One region of the Thauera butanivorans genome, then DNA from elsewhere that is predicted to be linked to it. Evidence: predicted binding sites of a transcription regulator. Region 1 holds the regulator's gene; each other region holds the start of a gene.
The links. Region 1 encodes sigma-54, which starts transcription at its own class of promoters, with help from an activator protein. Its sites were predicted from a motif close to TGGCACGCTTNCTGCTNA; they were not measured.

Region 1 (9,987 bases):
CTGGCCTTTCTTGCCAGCCTGTTCATCGTCGGCGTGCTCGCCGCCGAACGCACCGGCCGCACGCTCGGCGTGCCCGACCACGGCGGCATCGTCTGGGACGAGATGGTGGCGATCTGGCTGGTGCTGGCATTCACGCCGGCGACGCTGGGCTGGCAGGCGGTCGCGGTGGCGCTGTTCCGCTTCTTCGACATCGTCAAGCCGCCGCCGGTGCGCTGGGCCGACCGCAGCTTCAAGGGCGGCTTCGGCGTGATGTTCGACGACATCATCGCCGCCGGCTACACCCTGCTCGTGCTGGCCATCCTGGTCCAGCTGTTCGGCCGCTGACCAGCCCCGGTCCCCCCTTCAGCACACATGCGAACGATGGATAGCGAACTGAACGAACTCTCGGCCGCGGCCGGTGCCGCGCTGGCCGCGCGGGGCTGGCTGCTGGCCACCGCGGAATCCTGCACCGGCGGCTGGATCGCGGCGACCGTCACCGCCACCAGCGGCAGCTCGGCCTGGTTCGACCGCGGCTTCGTGACCTATTCCAACGCGGCCAAGACCGACATGCTGGGCGTCGCCGCCACGACCCTCGAAGCGCATGGCGCCGTCAGCGAAGCGACCGTCACCGAAATGGCGGAAGGCGCGCTGATCCACAGCACGGCAGACGTCGCGATCGCCGTTTCCGGCGTCGCCGGCCCCGGCGGCGGCACGCCGGCAAAGCCCGTCGGCATGGTGTGCGTGGCCTGGGCGCGGCGCGGCGCGGCCACGCTGGTGCAGACGCTGCAGCTGGCCGGCGACCGCGAGGCAGTGCGGCGCCAGACCGTCATCCAGGCGCTGCGCCGCTTGATCGAACTGGCTGGCGCGGATATTGCATGACATATTTGCTGTATATAAATACAGATGCTAAGCTGACGCCGTCAGAGACCTTGTTCAGGGCTGCGACAGCTCGCCGCCGAAAATCCCTGCAAGCTCTGTGCCATAATCCGCCCATCACTCAGGAAAAGTTTTCATGGACGACAACAAGGCCAAGGCACTCGCCGCCGCGCTCTCGCAGATCGAAAAGCAGTTCGGCAAGGGCTCGATCATGCGCATGGGCGACGGCAACGTCGAGCGCGACATCCAGACCGTCTCCACCGGCTCGCTCGGCCTCGACATCGCACTCGGCCTCGGCGGCCTGCCGCGCGGCCGCGTGGTCGAGATCTACGGTCCTGAATCCTCCGGCAAGACCACGCTGACGCTGCAGGTCATCGCCGAGATGCAGAAGCTCGGCGGTACCGCCGCCTTCATCGACGCCGAGCATGCGCTCGACGTCGGCTACGCCGAGAAGCTCGGCGTCAATATCGAGGACCTGCTGATCTCGCAGCCCGACACCGGCGAACAGGCGCTCGAGATCGCCGACATGCTGGTGCGCTCGGGCGGCGTCGACATCGTCGTCGTCGACTCGGTCGCCGCGCTGACGCCCAAGGCCGAAATCGAAGGCGAGATGGGCGACCAGCTGCCCGGCCTGCAGGCCCGCCTGATGTCGCAGGCGCTGCGCAAGCTGACCGCCAACATCAAGCGCACCAACACGCTGGTGATCTTCATCAACCAGATCCGCATGAAGATCGGCGTCATGTTCGGCAGCCCCGAGACCACCACCGGCGGCAACGCGCTGAAGTTCTACGCCTCGGTGCGCATGGACATCCGCCGCACCGGCACGATCAAGAAGGGCGACGAGGTGGTCGGCTCCGAGACCCGCGTCAAGGTCGTCAAGAACAAGGTCTCACCGCCGTTCAAGGAAGCGCACTTCGACATCCTGTACGGCGAAGGCATCTCGCGCGAAGGCGAGATCATCGACCTCGGCGTGGTGCACAAGATCGTCGACAAGTCCGGCGCATGGTATTCCTACAACGGCGACAAGATCGGCCAGGGCAAGGACAACTCGCGCGAGTTCCTGCGCAACAACCCGGCGCTGGCACGCGAGATCGAGAACAAGGTCCGTGCCGCCGTCAGCCTGCCCGAAATGCCGTCGGGCGGCGCAGCCCCGGCCGTCGCGGCGGACGAGGCCTGACAGGGACACCAGCGGCTGCCATGGCTGAACCGAGCCTGCGCGAACGCGCCCTGCGCCACCTCGCCCGCCGCGACCACTCTCGCGCCGAACTGGCGAAGAAGCTCGCGGCCTACGGCGACGAGGACGAGATCCGGGCGGTGATCGAACGCATGGGCGAGCTCGGCCTGCAGTCCGACGAACGCTTCGCCCAGGCTTTCGTGCGCAGCAAGGCGGCGCGCTTCGGCGCCAGCCGCCTGCGCAGCGAAATGGCGCGGCGTGGCCTCGACCGTGACCTGGTCGACGAGGCAATCGCCAGCGAATGTGCAGAATCGGAATCGGAGCGTGCGCGCAGCGTGCTGCGCAGCCGCTTCACCACGCCGCCCGCCGATGCCCGCGAATGGGCGCGGCAGGCGCGCTTCCTGCAAACCCGCGGCTTCGCACCCGACCTGATCCGCAAGCTGCTGAAAGAGCCCCACGATGAGTCTGCTTAAGGTCGCTGGCCTGCAAAAGCGCTACAAGGCACGCACCGTCGTACATGACGTCGGTTTCGAAGTCGGCTCGGGCGAGGTCGTCGGCCTGCTCGGCCCCAACGGCGCCGGCAAGACCACCTGCTTCTACATGATCGTCGGCCTGGTGCGCGCCGACGGCGGCCAGATCGGCCTCGACGGCAAGGACCTGACCCACCTGCCGATCCACGCCCGGGCGCGGCTGGGCCTGTCCTACCTGCCGCAGGAAATGAGCGTGTTCCGCAAGCTCACCGTGGCCGAGAACATCCGCGCCGTGCTGGAGCTTCAGGGGCTCGAGAACCGCCAGGTGGACGAGCGCCTGCAGGAGCTGCTCGAAGAGCTCGGCATCAGCCATCTGCGCGACAACACCGCCATCTCGCTGTCGGGCGGCGAGCGCCGCCGCTGCGAGATCGCGCGCGCGCTGGCCACCGACCCGCGCCTGATCCTGCTCGACGAGCCCTTCGCCGGCGTCGATCCGATCGCGGTGATCGACATCCAGAAGATCATCCGCTTCCTCAAGGAACGCGGCATCGGCGTGCTGATCACCGACCACAACGTCCGCGAGACGCTCGGCATCTGCGACCGCGCCTACATCATCAGCGAAGGCCGCGTGCTCGCCAGCGGCCAGCCGGGCGAGATCATCGCCAACGAAAAAGTCCGCCAGGTCTACCTCGGCGAGCATTTCCGCCTCTAGTCCAGGATGAAACCCAGTCTCCAGCTCAAGCTTTCCCAGCACCTCACGCTGACGCCGCAACTGCAGCAGTCGATCAAGCTGCTGCAGTTGTCGACGATCGAGCTGAACCAGGAGATCGAGCGCTTCCTGCTCGAGAATCCGATGCTGGAGCGCGAGGAATTCGACGAGCCGCCGCCCAGGCTCGAACCCTCAACCAGTTCCTCGCCGGCCGAGCGCGAGCGTGAACAGCAGCGCGAAGCCGACACCGACGGGGGCGGCGACGGCGACAACGGCGGTACAGCCGAGCGCGAAGGCGGCGACGAAGGCATCGACTGGTCGAACGTCGGCACCGGCACCTCGGCCAAGCGCGACGATGACGACGACGTCGACTTCCAGGAAATCCAGGCCGCCGAGCTGTCGCTGCGCGAACACCTCGACCAGCAGGTCGCGCTGTCGCCGCTGAACGACCTCGACCGCGCACTGGTGCGCTTCATCATCGAAGCGCTCGACGACGACGGCTACCTGTACCAGCCGCTCGAGGAACTGCTCGAACTGCTGCCGCCCGAGCTCGAGATCGACCTCGACGATCTGTCGATCGCGCTGCGCCACGTGCAGAACCTCGACCCGGCGGGCATCGGCGCCCGCACGCCGCAGGAGTGCCTGGCGCTGCAGCTGCGCGCGATGCCCGAAAGCTCGATCCAGATGCTGGCGCTCGAGATCGTCGACGGGCACCTCGAACTGCTGGCCGAACGCAACTTCGTCCGCCTGAAGAAGCTGACCGGCTGCAACGACGACGAACTGCGCGCCGCGCACGCCCTGATCTGCAGCCTGGACCCGCATCCCGGCCTGCGCCACTCGGCTTCCGAAACGCGCTACGTGCTGCCCGACGTCGTCGTGCGCAAGGTCCGCGGGCGCTGGAGCGTGAGCCTGAACCAGGAGGCGATGCCGCGCCTGCGCGTCAATCGCCTGTACGCCAGCCTGCTGCAGCAGAACAGGGGACAGGGCGGCGGACTCACCGGCCAGCTCCAGGAGGCACGCTGGCTGATCAAGAACGTGCAGCAGCGCTTCGACACCATCCTGCGCGTGTCCCAGGCCATCGTTGACCAGCAAAGACAGTTCTTCGATCATGGTGACGTGGCGATGAGGCCACTGACCCTCCGGGAGATCGCAGACCAGCTCGAGCTGCACGAATCCACCGTATCACGCGTCACCACGCAGAAGTACATGGCGACACCGCGTGGCGTGTTCGAACTCAAGTATTTCTTTGGCAGCCACGTTTCCACCGACACCGGCGGAGCAGCTTCCTCAACGGCAATCCGCGCACTGATCCGCCAGCTGGTGGACGCAGAGGACAGGAAGAAACCCTTGTCCGACGCACGAATTGCAGAAGTTCTGGGCCAGCAGGGTATCGTGGTCGCACGTCGCACCATCGCGAAATACCGCGAATCACTCAATATCCCGCCGGTCAGTTTGCGCAAATCGATCTGACAACAACAGGAGTTAGCATGAATCTCAACATCACCGGGCGCCACGTCGAAGTCACGCCGGCCATTCGCGACTACGTCGGCGCCAAGCTCGACCGCGTCATCCGCCACTTCGACAACGTCACCAGCGTGGCGGTGATCCTCTCGGTCGAAAAGCTGCAGCAGAAGGCCGAAGTCACGCTGCACGTGCGCGGCAAGGACATTTTCGTCGAAAGCGAGGATACCGACCTGTACGCCGCCATCGACGCGATGGCCGACAAGCTCGATCGCCAGGTCCAGAAGTACAAGCAGAAAATGGCCGACCACAACCACGAAGCCCTGAAGCACCAGGCGCCGCCCGAGGCCTGATACCGGCTTGCATTCGAAGCGAGGACAAGACGCGAAGCCGCAGACGGTGCTCATTGCACGGCAAGGCTGGGCAACGCGGTCATCGCTTCGAAGGCGAACCGGTGGATCGTCTCTTGCGGCTTTCCTTCCGGGGTGTGGTTATAATGCGCGCGTTTATCAAGACGCGGCTTCAACGCACCCCGGTCCAACCCCCGTCGCCCAACGTGGCGCCAGCGGTAACGGCGCTGCGCAAGCTCCATAGCGAATGAGCCTGATATCTCAACTCCTGCCACTGTCGAACGTGGTGGTCGATCTGGACGCCAGCAGCAAGAAGCGCGTCTTCGAACAAGCAGGCCTGCTGTTCGAGAACAACCAAGGCATCGCCCAGAGCCTCGTATTCGACAGCCTGTTCGCCCGCGAACGGCTCGGCTCCACCGGCCTCGGCCAGGGTATCGCCATTCCCCACGGCCGCATCAAGGGCCTCAAGGACGCGGCGGGCGCCTTTCTCCGCCTGGCGGCGCCGGTTCAGTTCGATTCGCCCGACGGCAAGCCGGTCAGCATGCTGTTCGTGCTGCTGGTGCCCGAACAGGCCAACGAGACCCATCTGCAGCTGTTGTCCGAACTGGCGCAGATGTTCAGCGACCGCGAATTCCGCGAGGCCCTGCTGGACGCACCCGACGCCGCGCACATCCACAAGCTGTTCGTGAACTGGGGCGCCGATGAATGAGGCAGACCAGCGTCGCGCGGCTGTTCGAGGCTGAACGGGAGCTCCTTCAGCTCAGCCATGTCAGCGGACGGCTGGATGCCGTGCTGGCGGTGGCCGAAGAACGGATCTGGCCGGCCGACCTCGTCGGCCACCTGAACCTGATCCATCCTTCCCGGCTGCAGATCGTCGGCGCCGCCGAACTGGCCTGGGCCCAGCGCCAGACCACCGACAAGGTCGCCCACCACCTCAACGAGATCCTGTCCAGCCAGCCGCCGGCGATCATCGTCGCCGACGGCTGCGCGGTGTCGAACATCATCCGCGGCGTCTGCGAAGCGCACGACGTCGCGCTCTTCACCACCCCCCAGCCTTCGGCCAGCGTCATCGACCAGCTGCGGCTCTACCTGTCGCGCGAGCTGGCCGAGAAGATCTCGCTGCACGGCGTCTTCATGGACGTGCTCGGCGTCGGCGTGCTGATCACCGGCGACTCCGGCGCGGGGAAATCCGAGCTCGCGCTCGAGTTGATCTCGCGCGGCCACGGCCTGGTCGCCGACGACGTCGTCGAGTTCTCGCGCATCGCCCCGACCGTGCTGGAGGGCCGCTGTCCGCCGATGCTGCAGGACTTCATCGAAGTCCGCGGCCTCGGCATCCTCAACATCCGCACCATCTTCGGCGAGACCGCCTGCCGCCGGAAGATGCGCCTGCGCCTGGTCTGCCATCTCGAACGCCGCCAGCCCGGCGACGGCGACCCGAGCCGGCTGCCGGTGCAGCAGGAAGTGAAGGACATCCTCGGCGTCAAGGTCATGCGCGTGGTGCTGCCCGTCGCCGCGGGCCGCAACCTCGCGGTGCTGCTCGAAGCCGCCGTGCGCTCGACCATCCTGCAGTTGCGCGGCATCGACGCGATGCAGGAATTCATCGACCGCCAGATGCAGGCGATGAGCGCCGCCGACGGCGACGGCGCGGCGTAAGCACGCCCCGGCCGGCAAGCGGCCTATCGGCGGTGCTATTGCCGCAGTGCCGCATCGGCTGCTAACCTCGACGGCTTTGCTGCCCCGCGAGCCTTCGATGAGCACCCCCACGGATTACCTCGAGCGCATTCTCAACGCCCACGTCTACGACGTCGCCGTCGAGACGCCGCTCGATCTCGCCGCCAACCTGTCCGCGCGCGTGCATAACCGCATCCATCTCAAGCGCGAGGACATGCAGCCGGTGTTCAGCTTCAAGATCCGCGGCGCCTACAACAAGATGGCGCGGCTGTCGCCGCAGGCCCTGAAGCGCGGCGTCATCTGCGCCTCGGCCGGCAACCACGCCCAAGGCGTCGCCTTGTCGGCGGCACGGCTCGGCACCCGCGCCGTCATCGTGATGCCCAGCACCACGCCCCAGATCAAGATCGACGCGGTCAAGGCGCGCGGCGGCGAAGTCGTGCTCGCCGGCGAATCCTATTCCGACGCCTACGCCCATGCGCAGGAACTGGAAAAGAGCGAGAAGCTGACTTTCGTCCATCCCTACGACGACCCGGACGTCATCGCCGGCCAGGGCACGATCGGCATGGAGATCCTGCGCGCCCATGCCAGGCCCATCCATGCCATCTTCTGTGCGGTCGGCGGCGGCGGACTGCTCGCCGGCGTGGCGGCCTACGTCAAGCGGGTGCGCCCGGAGACGAAGATCATCGGCGTCGAGACCGTCGACGCCGACGCGATGACGCAGTCGCTCGCCACCGGCAAGCGCGTGGCACTGGAACAGGTCGGCCTGTTCGCCGACGGCACCGCGGTCAAGCAGGTCGGCGCCGAGACCTTCCGCCTGTGCCAGCAGTACGTGGACGAGATGATCGTCGTCGACAACGACGCCATCTGCGCCGCGATCAAGGACGTCTTCGAGGACACCCGCTCGATCCTCGAACCCTCGGGCGCGCTCGCCATTGCCGGTGCCAAGGAATACGCCAAGCGCCACAAGCTGCGCGACAGGAACCTGGTCGCCGTCGCCTCCGGCGCCAACATGAACTTCGACCGCCTGCGCTTCGTCGCCGAACGCGCCGAGCTCGGCGAACAGCGCGAAGCCGTGCTGGCAGTGACGATTCCGGAGCGGCCGGGTGCATTCCGCAAGTTCATCAGCCTGCTGGGCAACCGCAACATCACCGAGTTCAACTATCGCTACGCCGACCCCGAGCAGGCCCACATCTTCGTCGGCGTCACGGTGCACAACCGCAACGAAGCCGGCCGCCTGGTGGAAATGCTCGAACGCCACGAACTGCCGGCGATCGACCTGACCGACGACGAACTGGCCAAGACCCACGGCCGCTACATGGTCGGCGGCCGCTCGCCGCAGGCCAAGAACGAAGTGCTCTACCGCTTCGTCTTCCCCGAACGGCCGGGCGCGCTGATGAATTTCCTCTCCAAGCTGCATTCGGACTGGAACATCTCGCTGTTCCACTACCGCAACCACGGTTCGGACTACGGCCGCGTGCTGATCGGCATGCAGGTTCCGCCCGAGGACACGCAAGCCTTCGAGGACTTCCTGCAACGGCTCGGCTACGAATACGTGGCCGAGACCGACAACCCCGCCTACCGGCTGTTCCTCGCCGCCTGACGCTCTTCCGCCGGGTTTCCGGCGGTGTGCTGCGCGCGTTTCAGCGGCTGGCGCGGGCCGTGCCGATGGGTACCGCGCCAGCGCGGACTGCCCCCGCTTCCGTGACGATCCAGTCCATCGGCCGGTCGTGCGGCTGCGGCAGCACGCTCGGCACGCGGCCCAGCTCGAAGCCGGCGCCGATGGCAATCACGTCCATCCCCGCCAGCGTGCGGTCGAAATAGCCGCCACCGTAACCCAGGCGGTAACCGGCCGCATCGAAGGCGTTCAGCGGCACGATCACGACCTCGGGCGCCACCTCCTCCGGCGTCGCCGGATGCGGGATGCCATGGCGGTCGAACACCATCCCGGCCCCCGGCGTCCAGCGGCGGAAATGCATCGCCGCCCCTGCTGCGACGACCACCGGCAAGGCCGCCACGCGCAGCGCATCGCCGGCCAGCCAGTGCCGGACCCAGTCCCTGAGATCGGGTTCGGCACGGAAAGGCCAGCAGAAACCCAGCGTACGCGGCGCCAGTTCGTCGATCACGCCGCCGAGATGGGCTGACAGGCGCGCGGTGAGCCGTGCCCGCTGCGCCTCGTCCAGCGCCTCGCGGGCCTGGATTGCCTGCTGCCGCAGGAATCTGCGGCGTTTCTCGATGTCATCGGCGGGGTCGGAAACAGGCTTCGTCACTGTGGTATGGTTGCTTGCAATGGAGAGCAGGGGAAGTATGAAAACGGGCTTGATGGCGGCTGCGCTCTGCGTCGCCGGGATGTTGCTGCCGGCGACGGCGCCGGCCCAGGTGCCGCGGGCTTTCGGCGACGATCGCATCGTCGCCGCTCACGAGGCGGTGCGCAAGGGGGACCGCGACACGCTCGACGTGCTCGCCGCCGAGTCCAGCCCGCACGTGCTGGATGCCTACGTCCGCTACTGGCGCTTCGTCAATGTGCTGGCGCGCCCCGAACTGCCTCCCCCGGCGCGGGAGCTCGAGGCTTTCCTGCAGCGGGAAGCCGGCACCGTGCTGGCCGAGCGCCTGCGTGCCGACTGGCTGCGCCGGCTGGCGACGGATGGCGACTGGACGCGCTTCACGGCGCTCTATCCCGGCCTGCTGAATCCCGACCGCGAAACGCGCTGCACGGCCTGGACCGCCCGCCTGATGACCGGCGACACCCGCGCGCTCGACGAAGTCGCGCTGGAATGGCGCACGCTGGACAATGCGCCGGCGGCCTGCGACACCGCGCTGCGTGCCACCCATGCCACCGGCAGGGTCGATGACGACGCGCTCTGGCGCCGTGCGCGCCGCCAGGCCGACACGCGCAAACCCGACGATGCGCTGCTGAGCTGGAACTGGCTGCCCGCCGAAATCGCGCCGGCCGCCGCCGATGCCGAACAGGCCTTGCGCTCTTCCGCCGCCTGGCTCGACCGCCTGCCGGCCAATTTCGCCGTCACCCGCGCCGGCCGGGAGCTCGTCCTCGCCGCACTGACACGCATCGCCTGGCAGGACGCCCGCCTCGCCCATGCCCGCCTGCTGCAGTTGCAGGACCGCCTTGGCAGCGAGGAGCGCGGCGACATCCAGGCCGTCATCGCCATGCATGCCGCCATCGACCAGATGCCCGAGGCGATGGCCTTCTACCGAGCGGTGGGCAATGCCGAGCTGACGCCGCTGCAGCGTGCCTGGCGCGTGCGCGCCGCGCTGCGGGCCGGAGACTGGGCCGCCGTCCGC
Region 2 (9,987 bases), 830 kb from region 1:
GACGATGAGCGCGACGATCGCCAGTACGGTGATCTCGCCCATCGTATCGAAGGCGCGGAAATCGACCAGCAGCACGTTCACCACGTTGCTGCCGCCGCCACCGGAGAGCGCGTTGAGCAGGAAGAAGTCGGCGATGGTGTCCGAGGCCGGGTGCACCAGCACGGCGTAGGTCAGTACCGTCATCACCAGGCCGCCGGCCACGGCGAGCATCATGTGCAGCGCACGCCTCGTCCAGTCGCGGCGGGACGCGGCAGCCTGCATCTCCGCCGATTCGATGCGGGGTGGCAGCCAGCGCAGGCCGAGCAGCAGCAGCACGGTGGTGACGGTTTCGACCATCAACTGGGTCAGCGCGAGATCGGGTGCCGACAGCCACAGGAAGGTGGCGGCGGTGATGATGCCGGTGCCGCCGACCAGCACCAGGGCGGTCAGGCGATGGTACTTCGCCATCCATGCGGCCGAAACCGCGCAGGCGCCGCCGATCAGCCAGATGCCGGCGAACAGCGGGTCGAAGCCTTCCAGCGGCAGTATCGTCCAGTCGGGCGGCAGTCCGGCGAGCAGCAGCGGGACGATCAGCAGCATCAGCATCAGCATCAGCAACTGCTTCTGCAGCTTGGAGGTGCCCAGGCGGCGGACCAGCCATTCCGCTGCGCGGGTCAGGGACTGCATCGCGGTTTCATAGGCCTGGGCGCCGTTGAAGTGGCTGAGCAGCGGCGCGCGCGTGCGCTCGCGCAGGTTGAAGCGCCAGCGCAGCACCGCGTACAGCGTGATGCCGCCGAACAGGGCGATGATGCTCATCACCAGGGGCAGGTTCCAGCCGTGCCAGGTCGCCAGGTTGTAGTCGGGGGTGTGTTCGCGCAGGCTCGCCGCCACCGCCAGGTCGAGGACGGGGCCGATGCTGATGGCCGGCGCGATGCCCACCACCAGGCAGGTGAACGCCAGCAACTCGACCGGAAAGCGCATCCAGCGCGGCGGCTCGTGCGGGTCGCGCGGCAGCTCGCCGGCCGGCTTGCCGAAGAAGATGGAGATGAAGCGCAGCGAATAGGCGACGCTGAACATGCCCATCGCCACCGCGGCGACCGACATCCACCAGTTGCGGTCGCCGCCGACATGCAGCGTTTCGGCGAAGAACATCTCCTTGGACAGGAAGCCGTTCAGCAGCGGCACGCCGGCCATCGCCGCGCTGGCGACGATGGCCAGCGTGGCGGTGACCGGCAGCTTGTGGCGCAGCCCGCCCAGCAGGCGCAGGTCGCGCGTGCCGGTTTCGTGGTCGATGATGCCGGCGGCCATGAACAGCGAGGCCTTGAAGGTGGCGTGGTTCAGGATGTGGAAGATCGCCGCGACCATCGCCAGCGGCGTACCGATGCCGATCAGTACGGTGATCAGGCCGAGGTGGCTGATCGTCGAATAGGCCAGCAGGCCCTTGAGGTCGTGCTGGAAGATGGCGATGAAGGCGCCGATCAACAGCGTACACACGCCCGCGCCGCCGATGATCCAGGTCCATTCCGGCGTGCCCGCCAGGGCCGGCCACAGGCGCACCAGCAGGAACACGCCGGCTTTCACCATCGTCGCCGAATGCAGGTAGGACGACACCGGCGTCGGAGCCGCCATGGCGTGCGGCAGCCAGAAGTGGAAGGGGAACTGCGCGCTCTTGGTCAGCGCGCCCAGCGCGATGAGCAGCAAGGCGGTCAGGTACAGATCGTCGCTGCGGATGAGTTCGCCGGCCGCCAGCACGATGTCGAGGTCGTAGCTGCCGACGATGTGGCCCAGCACGAGCACGCCGGCGAGCAGGCACAGGCCGCCGGTGGCGGTGACGGTGAAGGCCATCCGCGCGCCGCGCCGGGCGTCGGCGCGGTGGTGCCAGTAGCCGATCAGCAGGAAGGAGGTCAGGCTCGTCAGTTCCCAGAACACCACGAGCTGGACCAGGTTGCCCGACAGCACCACGCCCAGCATCGAGCCCATGAAGGCGAGCAGGAAGGAGAAGAAGCGGGGCACCGGGTCGTTCGGTGACATGTAGTAGCGCGCGTACAGCACCACCAGCAGGCCGATGACGAGTACCAGCAAGGTGAACACCCAGGCCAGGCCATCCATGCGCAGCAGGAAGTACAGGCCTTGCGCGGGCAGCCAGTCGAAGCCCTCGCGCAGCACCGTGCCTTCCGACATCTCCGGATAGAGCGAGATCGCGACGATGAGCCCGTAGACCGCCACACCGGCCGCCAGCCAGAACTCCCGGTTGCGGGCGTCCTGTGGCATCGATGCTGCGATCAGGCTGGCGATGAAGGGGACGAAGACGAGGGAGGCAAGCAGCATCGGGCCGTGGCTGTCGGGGAGGGGGACGGCCACGAAGATACCACAGCAAATACCGCGCCAAGATGTGTCCGATCGACGAAATTTCCTTCTTTTTGCTGCTGTTGGCTGGCTTTGCGGCGAGGCCGGAATGTCGATAAGGAGCTTCCCTAATGGAGCATGGGGCATGCATGCCGGATTGCTCCATATGCTCATATTTATGGAGCAGTTGTTCCGTACTGACATGCTCCGCCCATGACGCCGCTCCCGATGTGCAGCCGGTTTTTACCGTAACTGCTTGAAGGGAAATGGGCTTGCCATGCTGGCACGATGCCTGCTGGAGGTGCGTGGTGGCGGTCGACGCCCATGAACACCAGAACGAGGAGACAGCGAGATGATCTACGCAATGCCCGGCCAGTCCGGGGCCCCGGTGCAGCACAAGGCGCGCTACGACAACTTCATCGGCGGCCGTTGGGTTTCGCCGGTCAAGGGCCAGTACTTCGACGTGGTGACGCCGATCAGCGGCCAGATCTATACGCAGGCGGCACGCTCCACCGCCGAGGACATCGAGCTGGCGCTGGACGCGGCGCACGCGGCGTTTCCGGCCTGGAGCAAGACGCCGGCGGCCGAGCGGGCCAACATTCTGCTCCGGATCGCCGAGCGCATCGAACAGAACCTGGAACGGCTGGCCTACGCCGAGACGGTCGACAACGGCAAGGCGATCCGCGAGACGCTCAACGCCGACATTCCGCTCACCGTCGATCACTTCCGCTACTTCGCCGGCTGCCTGCGCGCGCAGGAAGGCAGCATCAGCGAGATCGACGAGAACACCGTCGCCTACCACCTGCACGAACCGCTGGGCGTGGTCGGGCAGATCATCCCGTGGAACTTCCCGATCCTGATGGCGGCCTGGAAGCTCGCGCCGGCGCTGGGCGCGGGCAACTGCGTGGTGTTGAAGCCCGCCGAATCGACGCCGGTCTCGATCATGGTGCTGGTCGAACTGATCGCCGACCTGCTGCCGCCGGGCGTGCTCAACATCGTCAACGGCTTCGGCCGCGAAGCCGGCATGCCGCTGGCCACCAGCAAGCGCATCGCCAAGATCGCCTTCACCGGCTCGACCTCGACCGGGCGGGTGATCGCCCAGGCCGCGGCCAACAACCTGATCCCGGCCACGCTGGAGCTGGGCGGCAAGTCGCCCAACATCTTCTTCGCCGACGTCATGGACCGCGACGACGCCTTCCTCGACAAGGCCATCGAAGGCATGGTGCTGTTCGCCTTCAACCAGGGCGAAGTGTGCACCTGCCCGAGCCGGGCGCTGATCCAGGAAAGCATCTACGAGCGCTTCATCGAGCGCGTGCTCGAGCGCGTGGCGGCGATCAAGCACGGCCACCCGCTCGACACCGAGTCGATGATGGGCGCGCAGGCCTCGCGCGAGCAAATGAGCAAGATCCAGTCCTACCTGGCGCTGGGCAAGGAAGAAGGGGCCGAAGTGCTGATCGGCGGCGACAAGGCGAATCTGGGCGGCGAACTGAGCGAGGGCTACTACATCCAGCCCACGCTGTTCAAGGGCCACAACAAGATGCGCATCTTCCAGGAAGAGATCTTCGGCCCGGTGCTGGCGGTGACCACCTTCAAGGACGAAGCCGAGGCGCTGGCGATCGCCAACGACACGCTGTACGGGCTGGGTGCGGGGGTGTGGAGCCGCAACGGCAACGTGGCCTACCGCATGGGCCGGGCGATCCAGGCCGGGCGGGTGTGGACCAACTGCTACCACGCCTATCCGGCGCATGCGGCCTTCGGCGGCTACAAGGAGTCGGGCATCGGGCGCGAGACCCACAAGATGATGCTCGACCACTACCAGCAGACCAAGAACCTGCTCGTCAGCTACAGCGAGAACAAGCTCGGGTTCTTCTGAGACGGCTCTCCTCCCGCGCCTGCTTGCGGGCGCTTGGTCGGGGGCAGGCGACTGCCCCCGACACTTGTACTGCGGAGCAGACAATCATGGTCAAGCGCGTCATCGCCACACCTGCGGCGCTCGAACTGATCGACCAGCTCAAGGCCGAGCATGGATCCGATCTGATCTTCCACCAGTCCGGCGGCTGCTGCGACAACAGCGCCGCCAACTGCTACCTGCCCACCGATCTGACGATCGGCCCGTACGACGTCCATCTCGGCGAGATCGGCGGCGTTCCGTTCTACATCAGTGCGTCGCAATACGAATACTGGAAGCACACGCAATTGATCATCGACGTGGTGGAAGGAACGGGTGGCACCTTCTCGCTGGAAGGCGGCACCGGCAAGGCCTTCCTGACCCGCTCGCGGCTGTTCGACGACGACGAGATGGCCGAGGTGGAAGCCGAGGATCGCGCCTGCGGCCGCTAGCTGCGGCAGCCCTTCCCGCCGAGGGATGCAGTGTTCCCATGGTGTTCCTTTTCGCCCGGCGAATTTTTTCTGCTTTGTTTTCTGCTTTGCTGCAGCAGCTTTTGCTTTAATAGTCCCGGTGAGCCGGCATGGTCCGGTGCTGGAGACGAACGACGATGGGGCGGATCTTTACGCGCGCGCCGCTGGCGGACTTGCCCGTGCCTGCGTCGAAGCGGCCTTGCGACCCCGGGCGGACCGCCGGCGAGAGGCTGCATCGTCTTGCGCTGGAGCCTGCCGCCGACGGGCGTGTGACGCTCGCCCGCCTGGCTACTGGCGATGCCGGTCTGCAGCGGGTGCTCGATCGTGCCGGCAGGGTGGTGGGGCGCAACATCCCGTTGCTGATCCAGGGCGAATCCGGTGTCGGCAAGGAATTGCTGGCACAGGCCTGCCACAACAGCGGGCCGCGGGCCGATGGCCCTTTCGTCGCCCTCAACTGCGCAGCGATTCCCGAAAGCCTGATCGAAGCCGAACTCTTCGGCTATGTCGGCGGCGCCTTCACCGGCGCACGGCGCGAAGGCGCGGTGGGGCGCATCCAGCAGGCCGACGGCGGCACGCTGTTCCTGGACGAGATCGGCGACATGTCGCTGTCCATGCAGGCGAGGCTGCTGCGCGTGCTGCAGGAGCGCCGCGTGGTGCCGGTCGGTGCCCGGGAGGCGCTGCCGGTCGACATCGCGCTGGTGTCGGCGACGCACCGGACGCTGAACGAATCGGTGAAGAACGGCCTGTTCCGCGAGGACCTCTACTACCGCATCAACGGCCTGACCGTCCACCTGCCGCCCTTGCGTGCGCGCACCGACATGCGTGTCATCGTCGGCCTGTTGATCGAGGCGGAGTGCGCCGGCCGGCCGTGCGATGGTGTGAGCGTGTCGGAAGAAGTGATGCACTTCTTCGAGGCATATGCCTGGCCGGGCAACATCCGCCAATTGCAGAACGTGCTGCGGGTGGCGTTGGCGCTGCTCGATGACGATGAACGGGTGATCCTGCCGCGGCATCTGCCGGAGGAAATCTTCGATGCCGAAGCTGTGCCGGTTTTCGTCACATCTCGGGCAGGAGCAGAGTCCAGGAGGATGCTGTCCGTAGCAGCCCGACCGCGTGGCCGTCCCCCGCTGGGTCTGGACGAGAGCCTGATCCAGCGGGCGCTGGCCGAACACGGCGGCAACGTGTCAGCTGCTGCACGGGCCTTGGGCATCGCCCGCAACACCTTGTACCGCAAGCTGGGCCGCAACTTTTGAATGGAGAATGGATGCATGTCCGCTGACCACCGCCGGATGCCGATGTCGGCGCTCGTGCTTTTCGTCCTGGCGGCGCTGTGTCTGGTGCCGGCAGTGACGTGTTTCGCCGGTGCCGGTGACCGGCTTCATCCGGCACTGGCAGAGCCGATGGCGGGACTGGCGTTTCTGGTGTCGGCCATCGCGCTTGCCGGGTCGGGTGCCTTTCCGCTGGTGATCTCGCGCCTGGCGGCAAAGGACGGCGCAAAGCAAGCCGTCCGGTAAACAGTCGTCAGGCCTGCCAGTGCCCCGACTTGCCGCCGAGCTTTTCCAGCAGGCGAATGCCTTCCATGCGCATGCCCCGGTCCACCGCCTTGCACATGTCGTAGATCGTCAGCAGGCCGACGTTGACCGCGGTCAGTGCTTCCATCTCGACGCCGGTGCGGCCGACCGTTTCGGCGGTGACGGTGCAACGCACCGCGTGTTCGCTCCCTTCCTGCGCGCCTTCCTCCAGCGCGAACTCGACCGCCACCCGCGTCAGCGGCAGCGGATGGCACAGCGGAATCAGTTCGCTGGTGCGCTTCGAGGCCTGGATGGCGGCGATGCGGGCGATGCCGAGCACGTCGCCCTTCCTGGCCGTGCCGGCGCGGATCATGCCGAAGGTATCCGGCAGCATCAGGATGCGGCCGGTGGCGACGGCGACGCGGCGGGTTTCGGCCTTGGCGCCGACGTCGACCATGTGGGCCTGGCCGTCGGTGTCGAAATGGGTCAAGGCGGGGGTGTCGGAGTTCGCTGCGTCGGTGCTCATCGTGCTTCGGCGGTCATGAAGAGAGGGCGCGTGCGCCGCGGCCGGGGCCGGCTACAGCCGGATACAGGCATGCGGGAACGCTTTGATGCGGCCGGGTATCATAGCACCCGATGATGCGACGACCTCTTGCCCTGCTGCTCAGCCTCGCGCTGGCTTTCCCTGTCCACGCCTACGATCTGCCCGATCTGGGAGACGTTGCCGCGACCGAGCTTTCGCCGGCCGCCGAGCGGCGCATCGGTGAGCAGATCATCAGCCAGATCCGCTGGCGCGATGCCAGCTACCTGGACGATCCGGAAGTCGAGGAGTACGTCAACCGCATCGGCCACAAGCTGGCGGCGGTGAGCAACAATCCCGGGCTGGATTTCGATTTCTTCGTCGTCAGCGACTCGACGCTCAACGCCTTCGCGCTGCCCGGCGGCTACATCGGCGTGCATACCGGCCTGCTGCTGGCAGCGCAGACCGAATCCGAGTTCGCCTCGGTGCTCGGCCACGAAATCGCCCACGTCACCCAGCGCCACATCGCGCAGATCGTCGGCAAGCAGAGCCAGTCGGCGATGCTGATGATGGCCTCGCTGCTGGTGGCGGTGCTGGCGGCGCGCAGCAATTCGGACGTCAGCCAGGCGGCGATCGCTGCCGGCCAGGCCGGCGCGATCCAGTCGCAGCTCGGCTACACCCGCAGCTTCGAGCGCGAGGCGGATCGCGTCGGGCTCGAGACGCTGGAGAGTGCCGGCTTCGACGTGCGCGGCATGCCCGGCTTCTTCGAGCGCCTGCAGCGCGCCACCCGCATGTACGAGAACAATGCGCCGGCCTATCTGCGCACCCACCCGCTGACGACCGAGCGCATCGCCGACATGGAGAACCGTGTCAACTCGATGCGCTACCGCCAGGTGGTCGATTCGCCGGACTTCAACTTCTCCCGCGCCAAGTTGCGTGCCAACGCCGGCCTGGCCACCGATGCGGTCAGGGACATGGAAAGCCAGCTGGCGCAGACGCCGGCCGACCCCGCCGCCGGCTATGGCCTGGCGCGCGCCCTGTTCCGCGCCGGCCGGCTGGACGAGGCAGCGCAACGGCTCGAGGCCGTGCGCGCCAAGGCGCCGCCGTCGCCGTGGATCGAAACGCTGCGCGCCGAGATCGCACTGGCGCGCAAGGACGGCGCGACCGCGATCAAGGTGCTGGAGGCGGCGATGCGCAGCTTCCCGTCCAACCACGCCCTGGTCTATGCGCTGGCCAATGCGCGCATCCTCGGCGGCCAGCCGCAGGCGGCGGTCGATGGCGTCCGCCGCGCACTGGACAACCGCCAGTCCGACCCGCGCCTGTGGCAACTGCTGTCGCGGGCCTATGCGGACCTGGGCAAAGTCACCGCCCAGCACCGCGCCCAGGCCGAAGTCTATCGGCTGCGCGGCAGCCTGCCGGCAGCGATCGAGCAACTGGAGATCGCAAGCAGGGCGGGCGACGGCGATTTCTACGAGCTCTCCGCGGTGGATGCGCGTCTGCGCGAACTGAAGCAGCGCCTGATCGAGGAAAGGCGCGACCGCAAGGATTGAGTTCCCGCCGTGACGGATTCGATGGGCGGGCATCGCCTGCCCTGCTGCGCATTCTTTCGGGCCGGGCGGGCATCCACTAGAATGGCGAGCCATTCAAAAAACTGATATCGACGCAAGCGAGGACACAGGATGGATTTCGACAAGGAAGTGGATGCGCGCGGCCTGAACTGTCCGCTGCCGATCCTGCGCGCAAAGAAGGCGCTGGCCGAGATGCAATCGGGCCAGGTACTGCGCGTGGTGGCGACCGACCCGGGCTCGGCCAAGGATTTTCAGGCCTTCGCCAAGCAGACCGGCAACCCCTTGCTGCAGCAGGGTGAAACGGCGGACAAGGCTTTCGAGTTCTTCCTGAAGCGCAAGTAAAGCTTCCACTTCAGGCTGCTGAATGCGGAACGGGCTGGCCGGTGATGCGGCCGGCCCGTTCCGTTTCCATGCCCAGAACATGCCCCGTGCGGCCGAAAACGAAATCGCGCTTGGCTTGCTGCAGCCGCTCGGACGGTGTCCATGATGAAAGGGCCGTCCGCCGAGCAAGGCAGGTTCGACAGGCTCATCGCCCTGCGCAGTCACGCGAATCCGTGTGCCGTCGCTCGGCAAGCCCGGGTCGCCCACATGCAGATGCTGGCCTCGACCTGACTTGTGCTATGTAAAGCGAGGGGTCGGCCTGCGCATCGACTTCAGTTGCAGGCCCTGGCGCCTGCTCAAGGGCTGTTTGGTATGCAGGATGCCGCACCCGGCGTATGGATGAAGTGCGTGTCGCCCGGCCCCAGGGCGGTCGCGGAAACCCATGCCAGCTCCAGCACGCCGATGTTGACGATGCGCTGCTTTCAACATGGATTTCCATCTTTTCATCGGCTCTGAAAGCTGCTTGCGGTCGATGTAACACTATGATACATAAACCACGAGCCGCAGTTTCCGAGTGCCTTGCCCGGCCTGCTGTCTTGTCTTCCACTGCTGTATCTGTGCCAGCGGAGAGTCCCCATGACAAACAATCTACGTGCTTGCCCTGCGATTCAGATACGGCTGGCTGGACGAACCCGATTCAGTGATACGACGATCATCCGTCGCTGGTTCCGGAGACTTGCTTTCGGAATAGGCGTGCTGGGTCTTGCGGCCTGCGGCAAAAGCGGCCCTGACCTGAAATCGCAGTTCGCCGCAGACATCCCCAATGCCTGGCAGGTCGAGAGTTTCAAGATCGAAGCCGAAGACGATGTCGGCACCAAGGTCGAGCCGCAGCGCCGCTACCGCTTCCGTGCGGAGGTTTCTCCAAAGGCTGATCTGTACGAGAGCCTGGGCACGCTTGACGAGCATGTGATCCTCAAGCGCATCGCCAGGAAAGGTGATGATGCTCTTGTTATCGGCGTAGCCAGCTCAGTTCTCCGTGGGGAGGAATGGATGAGCATGTTCTCGCACGAACAGGCTCCCAATTTCTTTGCCGGGAAACCTGCTGATGCTCATGGAGCGAAACATGTCATTGTCGGCAGTTCGGACTACAAGCGTCTGGTGGCCGCTGCCGAGGCATCGCTTGAAAAACGTGCAGAACAGATTGGCGCCGATGAATCCCGGTGGCAGACGATGATTGGGGAGTGGAACGCGCTGAACCAGAAGATCCAGGAAGAGAACCGGCAAGTGATGGCAGCGCTGAATGACGAGCAGCAGCGCATTCATCAGGAACAGACAGTGTTGCGCAACAAGGCTAACCAGGAAAACCAGGCTGCCGGACAGGAAC
Region 3 (9,987 bases), 1.7 Mb from region 1:
ATTTCCTGGTGCCGAGCTTGCCCAATCTGGCGACGGCGCTTGATGGTGTGCGTGCCAGTTTGGATGACCCGGCCGCGCTGCGTCGGTGCAGCGCGGCCGAATCTGCCTGTACTCCCTTATCGTTCAAGCCAGTTTTCAATGATCAGGCTGGAATCGTCGCGCAAACCGGCCTCGTCTTTAGTTACCGGCGTGCAGCCTGCCGCTGGCTCGACATCCAGCCGCTGCTCAGTAGCGCGCGTCGCTTGGCTTGCCGCCCTTGGGCCAGTCATTGACCTTGGGTGCGAAGTCCGGGCGGGGCAGGTGGCTGAACCAGGCCGCCACGTCCACCGCTTCCTGGTCGGACAGCCCGCCCTGGCCGAGCGGGAAGCTGCCGTGGAAGGCGATCGGCATGTTGCGTTTGACGAAGGCCGCGGCAGTGTAGATGCGGGCCATGCCGGCGCCGATGTTGAACGAGTGCTCGCCGCCCAGCGGCGGATAGACCCAGCGGCCCCTGGCGTCCTTGATGCCTTCGCCTTCGTCGCCGTGGCAGACGGCGCACTGGGCGGCGTAGATCAGCTTGCCGTTGTCGGGGTCGGGTACGATGCTGCGGTCGATCTTGCCGATGCCCCGGCCCTCGACGCGATCCTCGGGCTTGGTCTCGCGCTTCATCCAGTCGAAGTAGGCGACCATCGCCTTCATCTCGTCCGACTCCTTGGGCAGCGCCTTGCCGTTCATCGAGCGCTGGAAGCAGCCGTTGATGCGCTCTTCCAGCGTGATTTCGCGGCCCGCGCGGGCGCCATAGCTGGGGAAGAAGGCCGACACGCCGACGTAGGGCGAACCATCGGCCACGGTGCCGGCGTTCAAATGGCAACTGGCGCAGTTCATCGCTGCGCCGACGTGATCGGGCAGCATGCGGGCAGTGTCGATGTTCAGGCGCGCGCCCAGCACCAGTTGCTCGGCGTTCGCTTCCTTCAGCATGTCGGCCAGCCGCGGCGTCTCGAACGGCCGCTCGTCGATGCCCTTGGCGCCGAGGTGCTTGCGCACGCTGCCGACCTCGCTTGCGAGGATTTCACGTGCATCGCTGCGGCCCCAGCTGCGGCGGGTGAAGTTCAGGATCTCGGCGATTTCCTCGTCGCCCAGTTGCGCGAAGGCCGGCATGTACAGCGGCCGCGCATGACTTTCGGTCACCGGCGCACGCCAGCCGGTGAGCATGATGTGGATCAGCGTGGCCGGGTCCTGCGACTGCAGCGTGTGGTTGCCGGTCAGCGGCGGGAACACATTGGGTACGCCGTCGCCGTTGGCGCGGTGGCAGTCGGCGCAGAACTGCAGGTAGCCCAGGCCGCCGCGGGTGGTGAAGATGTTGGTCGGCACGTCGTCGTCCGGCGCTGCACCCATGCCTGCCGACAGCGGGACGATGTTCGGCGCCGGGCCCTGGGCCACCTGCATCGGCAGGTCGTCCTTGCCCGCCGGCAGCGACTTCAGATACACGCCCACGGCCAGCAGGTCCTCGTCCGTCATGTACTGGGTGCTGTGCTGCACCACGTCCACCATGTTGCCCGAGACGGTGCCGTGCTTGTTGCGGCCGGTCTTGAGCATCTCGGCGGTGTCCTCCGGCGTCCACAGGTTGCGCAGGCTCAGCGCGCGCCAGCCTTCGACGGTTTCGCCGGCCAGGAACATGGCGCCCTTGCCGCCCTGGTCGCTCATGGTCTTTTCCTGGAAGGCGAAGCCGCGCGGCGTGTGGCAGGCACCGCAATGGCCCAGGCTCTGCACGATGTAGGCGCCGCGGTTCCACTGTTCCGATTCGTTCGCGACCGGCTCGAATGCCTCGTCGTCGAGGAAGACGGCATTCCACAGCGACAGGCCCCAGCGCATGCTGAAGGGCCAGTCCATGTCGTTCTCCTTGTTCGCCTGCTCGACCGGCTCGACGCCGTTCAGCATGTAGGCGTACAGGTCGCGCATGTCCTGCGCGGTCATCCTGGCGTAGGACGGGTAGGGCATGGCCGGGTACAGGTTGTGGCCGTCGGCGGCCACGCCCTTGCGCATGGCGCGGTCGAACTGCTCGAACGTGTATCGGCCGATGCCGGTCTTGCCGTCGGGCGTGATGTTGGTGGAATACAAGATGCCGAACGGCGTCTCCAGCGCCCGCCCGCCGGCCATCGGCTTGCCGTCCGGCGCGGTGTGACAGGCGACGCAGTCGCCCATGCGGGCAATGTATTCGCCGCGCCTGACCACATCGGCCTGCGCCGTGCCGGCCGATGCGGTAGCGGAGGCCAGCAACAGCGAACAGCCGATGCCGACCGCTCGCAGGATCGCTCGCGTATTCATGGAAAGCTCCCTTTGGCTCATGACGATTTGACTTGCCGGGAGCTTATTTCCTTGTTCATGGAAGGGATATAAGAAAATCTCCCTAGCGGCCTGTCGGGCTTGGGCTCGGCAGCTTGCTGGTCATGGCTACACGAAGGCGGGATGCCGATGGGTTTTCGCCACGGACAGAATGGCGTTTGAACTTTCTACGCGCGGGCTCAGCGCGGGGTATTCAACCAGACCGCGGTGATGTCGAAATTTATTACATTTATAGTATTGAAATCATCAATAAAATCACAATATTTTGATTTTATTGATTTTTATAAGATGGCATGCCGTTTGCTAGTCGGTGTGCGGCCTGTCCTCCATCCTGGTCAGTCAATTTGTCACGTACTTCGATTCACAAAGAGGCGCTCATGAAAATTTTTACCTTGAGTATTGCGGCCCTTGCTGCCGCGCTGACGTCCGGCACGACCCTGGCTGCGCCGGTCCTGCTCGAATCCCAATCTGTGCGGGTGAATATTACCGATGGGGGGGTGTTCAATTCTTTGCGCTTTGACCCCACCGGCACCGGCAACTTCCCTGCGGACAAGGATTATGTATCGCCCGGGATTCCCTTTGAAGGCTTCGGCATCAGGTTGACGGATTCCACTGGTTCCGCGCGCTCGTACTCGAATTCCAACTCTGGCGGCTTGTCGCTTTCCGGTACCACGTCGGTGGCAAGCGGCTCGTTCGACTTCGGCGCCACCTGGAGCACGACGACCAACCTGTTCTCGCTGACGCACCTGTTCTACTTCAACGAAGGCGACCAGCGCGTGAACATCCAGACCACGTTCACTGCGAACGCGAACCTGGACAACGTGCGTATCTCGCGCGCCGTCGATCCCGATCCGGACAACTACTCGGGCGGTAGCGCGGCCACGAACAACCAGCGTGGCATTGCGGATCAGGGCGTTTCGCTGGAGGACTTCGTCGGCTCGCTCGGCGCGATCTCCGGCTACCCGCTGGGCCTGTTCTATTCGGGCCCGATCGCGCACAACACGGGCATCGTCGGCGCCTGCTGCTCGGTGACCGATCCGGATGTCTATCTGGCTGGCGGCAACCAGGGCAACTCCAGTTCTGGCGACCATGGCATCGGCCTGGCATTCAACCTGGGTGATCTGTTGAGCGGCGATACCGTTGTGTGGAACTACGCATACGTGATGGGCGGCTCGCTCGACACGATCGATATCCCGGTTGAGCCCGGCAAGGTGCCCGAGCCCGGCTCGCTGGCCCTGGCCTGCCTGGGCCTGGTTGGTTTGGCTGCTGCTCGCCGCCGCAAGCACTGATCTCAGCTTCGATTGCACGCACAACCCGGCTTTGGCCGGGTTGTGCGTAGGCGATGATCAGGGCAGTGAGGATCATTCCAAGAATTTCTGGCGCGTACACCAGGAAGCCTGCCGATGGTTAAATCGTGTGGCTTGGAATGCATCGCTCTACATCCACTATGCGCGGTCGGGCGATCGCGCTGTGGCGCCGCCATCGGCACGCAAGCGCGTCTTCGATGGCCCGGGTGGGGCGGGTTCAGGTAAGCTGATTTTCCCTGTTCCGATCCATGGAGAAGCGATGAAAAGCACGGTCGATCAGGTCTTCGTCGGACGCGTGCGGCTGATGCTGCCCGAAGGCGAGGCCAGCGGAATCTTCAAGTCGGCGGTCGACGGCCCGGTCCAACTGGGCACGACTGGGCTGGCGGGAGACGAGCAGGCCGACCTGCGCCACCACGGCGGGCCGGACAAGGCGCTGCATCACTATCCGGCCGAGCACTACGCGCTGCTGGCCGAGGAGTGGCCGCAGTGCGCGCAGATCGTCGGGCCGGGTGTATTGGGCGAAAACATCAGCACGCGCGGCTTGGTCGAGCACGACATCTGCATCGGCGACGTGCTGCGCATCGGCGAGGCGCATGTGCAGGTCAGCCAGCCGCGCTCGCCATGCTGGAAGATCGACCTGCGGCTGAAGGTGAAGGACGCCTCGCGCTTCGTCGAGGCCGCGGGCGTCACCGGCTGGTATTACCGGGTACTGCGGGAAGGTCGCCTGTGCGCCGGGGATGGCATCGAACTGCTCGAACGGCCGAATCCCTGGCTGACGCTGGCCGAATACTGGGACACGGTGACGGCGCACCGGCCCGATCCTGCGGCGCTGCGCCGCATCGCAGCGGCACCGGGACTTGCGGCGGACAAGGCCGGGCGCTGGCTGGAGAGGGCGGCCTGGCTGGAGGCGAATGCCGGCTGAGCGACGCGCTGCGGCAGGCGCGAGCGGAGATGTGCGGCTACACTGAAGGCATTGGCCGCGCCTGAGGCGAAAGGGGCGTTTCAGGAGCGAACGGGACCGACTGACATGGCATTCAAACTCATCGTTTTCATCGGCATCCTCATCGCGGTGGCAGTGCTCGGCGTACGTGCCTACCGTTCTTCGGTGCGGAATTTCGAAGCGCGGCAAGTGTCTTCCAGCCATTGCGATGGCGATTCGAACTGAGAAGGCCGATTCCCCGGCCTCACCACCAAGAGGAGGCTCACATGTCCGATCACGTCTATAAGCTCGTCGAGGTCGTCGGCTCGTCCCACGAGGGCAGCGATGCTGCCATTCGCAACGCCATCGAGGCTGCGGCGCAGTCCATCCGCCACATCGACTGGTTCGAAGTGGTGGAAACCCGCGGCCACGTCGTCGATGGCAAGGTGGCGCACTTCCAGGTCACGCTGAAGATCGGCTTCCGGCTCGAAGCCGATTGAGGTCTGTGGGCGGGCGGCGGAGGACTTGATTGCCTACGTGCCCACCAGGCTCGCTTCGTTCAAGGTGCCCAAGCGCGTGTTCTTTGTCGAGGACATGCCGCGCAATGCTTCGGGCAAGCTGCTCAAGCGCGAGCTACGCGCGCGCTACGCAAGCGAGGCCGAGGGCTGAGCGTTTTCCCGCCGGGATCTTGCCTGGCCCGGAGTCATTTATTATCCGCTTTTCTGATTTTCTGCTTGCCCATGCCTTTGCACATCGAAACCCCGCTGATCGCATCCGATTCCCTGAGCCAGGCCGCAGGCCGGCGCATCAGGCTCAAGCTCGACAACTTGCAGCCTTCGGGCTCCTTCAAGATTCGTGGTATCGGCGCGGCCTGCAAAGCGCACGCACGAACGGGCAAGCGCCGTTTCGTGTCCTCTTCCGGCGGCAATGCCGGTATCGCCGTGGCCTATGCCGGCCGCTGCCTGTCCGTGCCGGTCGTCGTGGTGGTGCCGGAAACCACCACTGAGCGAGCCCGGGCCTTGATCCGCGCACAAGGCGCGGAATTGGTCGTACATGGAGCGGCTTGGCATGAAGCCCATGCGCTGGCGCAATCCCTGCTGGGCGAGGAAGACGCCTTTCTTCACCCGTTCGATGACCCGCTGCTTTGGCAAGGCCATGCCACCCTGATCGACGAGGTGGCGGCGGCCGGCACCAAGCCCGATGCCATCGTGCTGTCGGTGGGCGGCGGCGGCCTGTTCTGCGGTGTGGTGGAAGGCTTGCGCCGCAATGGCTGGCAGGACGTGCCCATCGTCGCCGCAGAAACGGGTGGCGCCGATGCGCTGGCGCGTTCGCTCGCGGCAAACGAGCGCATCGCGCTGGATGCCATCACCAGCATCGCCACGTCGCTGGGCGCGCGACAGGTATGCAAGCATGCATTCACCCTGGCGCAGCAGCATCCGGTACGGCCCGCGGTGGTCAGCGACCAGGCTGCCGTGCAGGCGTGCGAGCGCTTCCTCGACGACCATCGGATGCTGGTGGAGCCCGCCTGCGGTGCCAGCCTGGCGGTGGCCTACGGGCAGGCTGGCGCATTGGCCGATGCCGCTGATGTGCTGGTGGTAGTGTGCGGCGGCGTAACCGCCACCGCCCAGCAGTTGCACCAGTGGCATGCCGCATTGGATGCGAATCCATGAGTCAGTCATGTATCCATGCTGGCCCGGAAATCTGACGGGCTGAAAGGGTCTGGCACCGCACTGCCAGGGGATCGTCCCGATCTACCGGCCTTGCTCCCTGAGCCAGCCGTCATGCAGCCACTTCTCGGTCTTGCGATGGCCTGGGAAGGTGATCCATACGATGTCGCGCTCGAACACCATCGGTTTTTCGTCGCTGCCGAGGATGACCCAGAACCAGCGCCCGTCGGCCAGATTGCGAGCTTTGACTTTCATGCCGGTCAGGGTGACGGTTTCGCTGCGGCCATCGCGCTGCACATGGATCGGCTCATCGTGCGGGTCGATCCATGGGTGAATCTCCTTTCAATGGATTCCGGTGTACCGAGGGAAATCAGGCATCCGGCGGCAGCACAGCAATCGCATCCATCTCGACCAGTACATTGGGGTGGAACAGCTCTGCCGCGCCGATCAATGTACTGGCGGGAGGCCGTTCCTGGTCGATGAAGCGGTCTCGTGCGCGGCGGATGGCGGGCAGTTGATCCGCCTGGAAATCGCGCACATAAATCGTGATACGCGCCAGTTGGCGAGGTGTTGCGCCTGCCGCTTCCAGCGTTGCGCTCAGGTTCTTGAATACCTGGTCCAGTTGGCTTTCAAGGTCTGGCGGAAGAACTGCGCCGCCCGCATCCATTGGCACGTGCCCGGACAGGAACATCATCCTGCCGCTCTCAACGACGACGGCAGAGGAAATGCCGGGGATAACGGCGCCCGCAGGATTGACGGGCCGAAGCATGGTGCTTGCGGAGGGCATGGCGGATTCCTCCTGTGCGGAAAGTGCGGGATTGGCCAGGGCATTGGCGCTGAGCAGAAGCGCTGCCGACAGCATGGAAAAGCGATGAGGTTTCATGAAGAGCGGTGCGCCCGCCATCAGGAGCGGCAACAATCGGCTGTGCTGCTCATCGCATCGGCCTCCCTCATGCGCCGGTTGCCGGTCCGGCCCAGCAGGCAAACAACACCGTTATTCGTGAACCGGCCGATTGCCTGAGGTGGCCGTTGCTCCAGGACGCTGACCGTGCGGACTGGCCGCTGTGGCTGGCGGCGCATGGCGTGCCCGACGACCCGCGCGCCGAACGCGGCACGGCATTCGAGGACGACTACCTGCTGATCCGGGCGGCCGTGGCCGGTCAAGGGCTCGCCCTGGTGCCGCAGGAATACGCCTGCGATGAAATCGCTGCCGGGCGTCTGGTACAAGTGCTGGACAAGCCTTGGCCGGCGCGCTTCGCGTATTACCTGGTCACGCTGCCGGATGCCATGCAGCGCCCGGAAGTCCAGGCGTTTGCGGAATGGATCAGGGAAGAAGTGCAGCAGGCTCTGGCCTGAACCAGGGCAACGCCCGTGGTGATGGGACCGTGGTACAGGACGGTGCCCTTGTGCGCCAGATGACCGATCGCGACTTCGATGTCCGGTACGAAGCGGACGATGGATTCGATGGTTCGCAGCATGGCGGGAGAGGCGTTCAGCAAGATGCCTGCCGCATCGCCTCGCGGCTGCATTCGTCCAGCAGATGGACGATGGAGCGGTAGGGCAGGCCGGTGGCGGCGGTGAGGCCGATTTCGCAGGTCTGGTTGCTGGAATAGCCGCCGCAGCAGCCGGCCGGGATGTCGGCGGCCAGCTTGCGCAGTGCGTGGGCGTTGAGTTCGGGCACGACGAAGCCGCGGTCGCCGCCGAAGCCGCAGCATTTGACTTCCGCCGGCAGCGTCACCTGTTCGGCACAGGCGCGCGCGAGCTGGGTGAGCTTGCGTTCGAAACCCATGCGGCGCGCGCTGCAGTTCAGGTGGACCAGCACCGGCTCGGCCTTCTTCGCCAGCATCAGGCGCGGCAGCAAGGCGTCGTGGGCGAATTCGACCAGGTCGTAAATCGGCAGGCGTTCGGCGAGGAAGGTTTTCATGCGCAGCGAGCAGGCGCTGGCGTCGAGCACGATGGGGTGGCGGCCGTCTTCGCTGGCGTGGCGCAGCACGGCTTCGAGTTCGGCGGACTTGCGGTCGGCATCAGCGGGCATGCCCTTGCTGGCGAAGGACTGGCCGCAGCACAGCGCATCGACGCCTTCGGGCACGACGGGGGCGTAGCCGGCGCGTTCGAGCACGCGGATGACCGTGGCCGACAGCGCATTCTCGGGCGTGTCGGCACCGAACATGCGGCCGGCGCAGGTCGGGAAATAGACCACCTTGTCGCCGCTGGCGGCGGGGTTGACGCGGCCCGCCGGCTGGGGGCGCGGCATGCCGGCCTTCCACGCGCCGCCGGTGAGGCGGGCGAGCAGCGGCGTGCCGAGCACCGATTCGGCGACGTGGCCGGCTTTCAATGCGCTGCGGGCCAGTGCCTGGGTGGCGCCGAAGTTGTTGGCGGCGACGCGGCCGAGCGTGCGTGCGACCGACGACAGGTTTTCGCCGCGCACTGCGCGCGTCAGCGCGCCGGTTTCGATGCCGACCGGACAGGCGGTGGCGCACAGGCCGCAGGTGGCACAGGTGTCCAGACCCATGTAGAGATAGTCGTGGCCGAGTTCGCCGGGCGCTTCGCCCGCCGCCTTGCGCCGCGACAGTTCGCGCCAGCCGACGATGCGCTGGCGGGGCGACAGCGTGAGGCCGTGCGACGGGCATTGCGGTTCGCAGAAGCCGCATTCGATGCAGCGGTCCACCGGCGCGTACAGCTCGCCGGCGGCGGGCATCGGCTTGAGGTGCTTCAGGTGGGCCTCGGCATCGTCGTTGATGATGACGCCGGGGTTGAGTAGTTCTTCCGGATCGAACAGGCGCTTGATTTCCTTCATCAGCGCATAGGCCTGTGCGCCCCATTCCAGCTCGACGAAGGGCGCCATGTTGCGCCCGGTGCCGTGCTCGGCCTTCAGCGAGGCATCGTACTTCTCCACCAGCACGGTGCACAGTTCGTCCATGAAGGCGGCGTAGCGGGCGACTTCCGACTCGATGCCGAAATCCTGCGTGAACACGAAATGGACGTTGCCTTCCAGCGCATGGCCGAAGATGATCGCCTCGTGGTAGCCATGCTTGGCGAACAGGTGCTGCAGGTCGAGGCAACAGGCGGCCAGGTCGGGTACTGCCACCGCGACGTCCTCGATGATGACCGTGGTGCCCGGCTTGCGCACCGCGCCCACCGCCGGGAAAGTGCCCTTGCGCACGTTCCACAGGCGCTCGATCTCGGCGGCGTCGGTGGTGAAGGCCGGCGCTTCGAGCAGCGGGTGGCGGGCCAGCTCGGCGAGCACCGCTGCCATCCGCTCGGACAGCGCGGCGGCCGACGGAGCGCGCGTCTCGATCAGCAGCGCGGTGGCGCCATCGGCCAGTTCGCGCAGCAGCGGCGGCATGCCCGGTTTGTCGGCCACCGAGCGCAAGGATGCGCGGTCGAGCAGTTCGACCGCATCCACCGGCGCGGACTTCAGCCCGGCCACCGCGCGGCAGGCGCTTTCCATGTCGGGGAAGAACACCAGCGCGCTGGCCTTGTTGGCGTATTCCGGCACGGTGCGGTAGGTGACGCGGGAGATGAAGCCGAGCGTGCCTTCCGAGCCGATCATCAGGTGGGCGAGGATGTCCACCGGGTCGTCGAAATCGACCAGGGCGTTGAGGCTGTAGCCGGTGGTGTTCTTGATCTTGTACTTGCTGCGGATGCGCGCGTACAGCGCCTCGTCGGCCTTGATGCCGGCGGACAGCCCGGCCAGGCGGTCGAGCAGGGCGGCGTGGCTGGCGCGGAAGGCGGCCACGCTGGCGGCGTCGGCGGTGTCGAGCAGGCTGCC

Region 2: a site for sigma-54 is predicted at 2,607-2,624, ahead of adh (aldehyde dehydrogenase). Genes of this name have one in related genera too.
Region 3: a site for sigma-54 is predicted at 2,612-2,629, ahead of ACNQFN_RS11885 (PEP-CTERM sorting domain-containing protein). Genes of this name have one in related genera too.

Annotation. Positions count from the first base shown of each region.
Region 1 is NZ_CP183038.1:693,721-703,707, reverse strand. It holds gene ACNQFN_RS03415 (phosphatidylglycerophosphatase A) at 1-324, shown strand, start outside; gene ACNQFN_RS03410 (CinA family protein) at 361-858, shown strand; gene recA (recombinase RecA) at 992-2,032, shown strand; gene recX (recombination regulator RecX) at 2,053-2,502, shown strand; gene lptB (LPS export ABC transporter ATP-binding protein) at 2,489-3,211, shown strand; gene ACNQFN_RS03390 (RNA polymerase factor sigma-54) at 3,218-4,678, shown strand; gene hpf (ribosome hibernation-promoting factor, HPF/YfiA family) at 4,696-5,022, shown strand; gene ptsN (PTS IIA-like nitrogen regulatory protein PtsN) at 5,267-5,728, shown strand; gene hprK (HPr(Ser) kinase/phosphatase) at 5,725-6,672, shown strand; gene ilvA (threonine ammonia-lyase, biosynthetic) at 6,770-8,290, shown strand; gene ACNQFN_RS03365 (5-formyltetrahydrofolate cyclo-ligase) at 8,331-8,957, opposite strand; gene ACNQFN_RS03360 (transglycosylase SLT domain-containing protein) at 8,995-9,987, shown strand, end outside.
Region 2 is NZ_CP183038.1:1,521,179-1,531,165, forward strand. It holds gene ACNQFN_RS07335 (monovalent cation/H+ antiporter subunit A) at 1-2,307, opposite strand, end outside; gene adh (aldehyde dehydrogenase) at 2,678-4,198, shown strand; gene ACNQFN_RS07345 (DUF779 domain-containing protein) at 4,285-4,665, shown strand; partial or broken gene ACNQFN_RS07350 (sigma-54-dependent Fis family transcriptional regulator) at 4,938-5,936, shown strand; gene ACNQFN_RS07355 (hypothetical protein) at 5,952-6,197, shown strand; gene moaC (cyclic pyranopterin monophosphate synthase MoaC) at 6,205-6,720, opposite strand; gene ACNQFN_RS07365 (M48 family metalloprotease) at 6,831-8,264, shown strand; gene ACNQFN_RS07370 (sulfurtransferase TusA family protein) at 8,394-8,624, shown strand; gene ACNQFN_RS07375 (hypothetical protein) at 9,240-9,987, shown strand, end outside.
Region 3 is NZ_CP183038.1:2,432,116-2,442,102, forward strand. It holds gene ACNQFN_RS11880 (c-type cytochrome) at 226-2,304, opposite strand; gene ACNQFN_RS11885 (PEP-CTERM sorting domain-containing protein) at 2,700-3,611, shown strand; gene ACNQFN_RS11890 (MOSC domain-containing protein) at 3,889-4,551, shown strand; gene ACNQFN_RS11895 (hypothetical protein) at 4,657-4,794, shown strand; gene ACNQFN_RS11900 (dodecin) at 4,836-5,048, shown strand; gene ACNQFN_RS11905 (AMP-binding enzyme) at 5,074-5,217, shown strand; gene ACNQFN_RS11910 (pyridoxal-phosphate dependent enzyme) at 5,289-6,218, shown strand; gene ACNQFN_RS11915 (hypothetical protein) at 6,300-6,470, opposite strand; gene ACNQFN_RS11920 (RidA family protein) at 6,586-7,134, opposite strand; gene ACNQFN_RS11925 (LysR substrate-binding domain-containing protein) at 7,107-7,571, shown strand; gene ACNQFN_RS11930 (FAD-binding and (Fe-S)-binding domain-containing protein) at 7,708-9,987, opposite strand, start outside.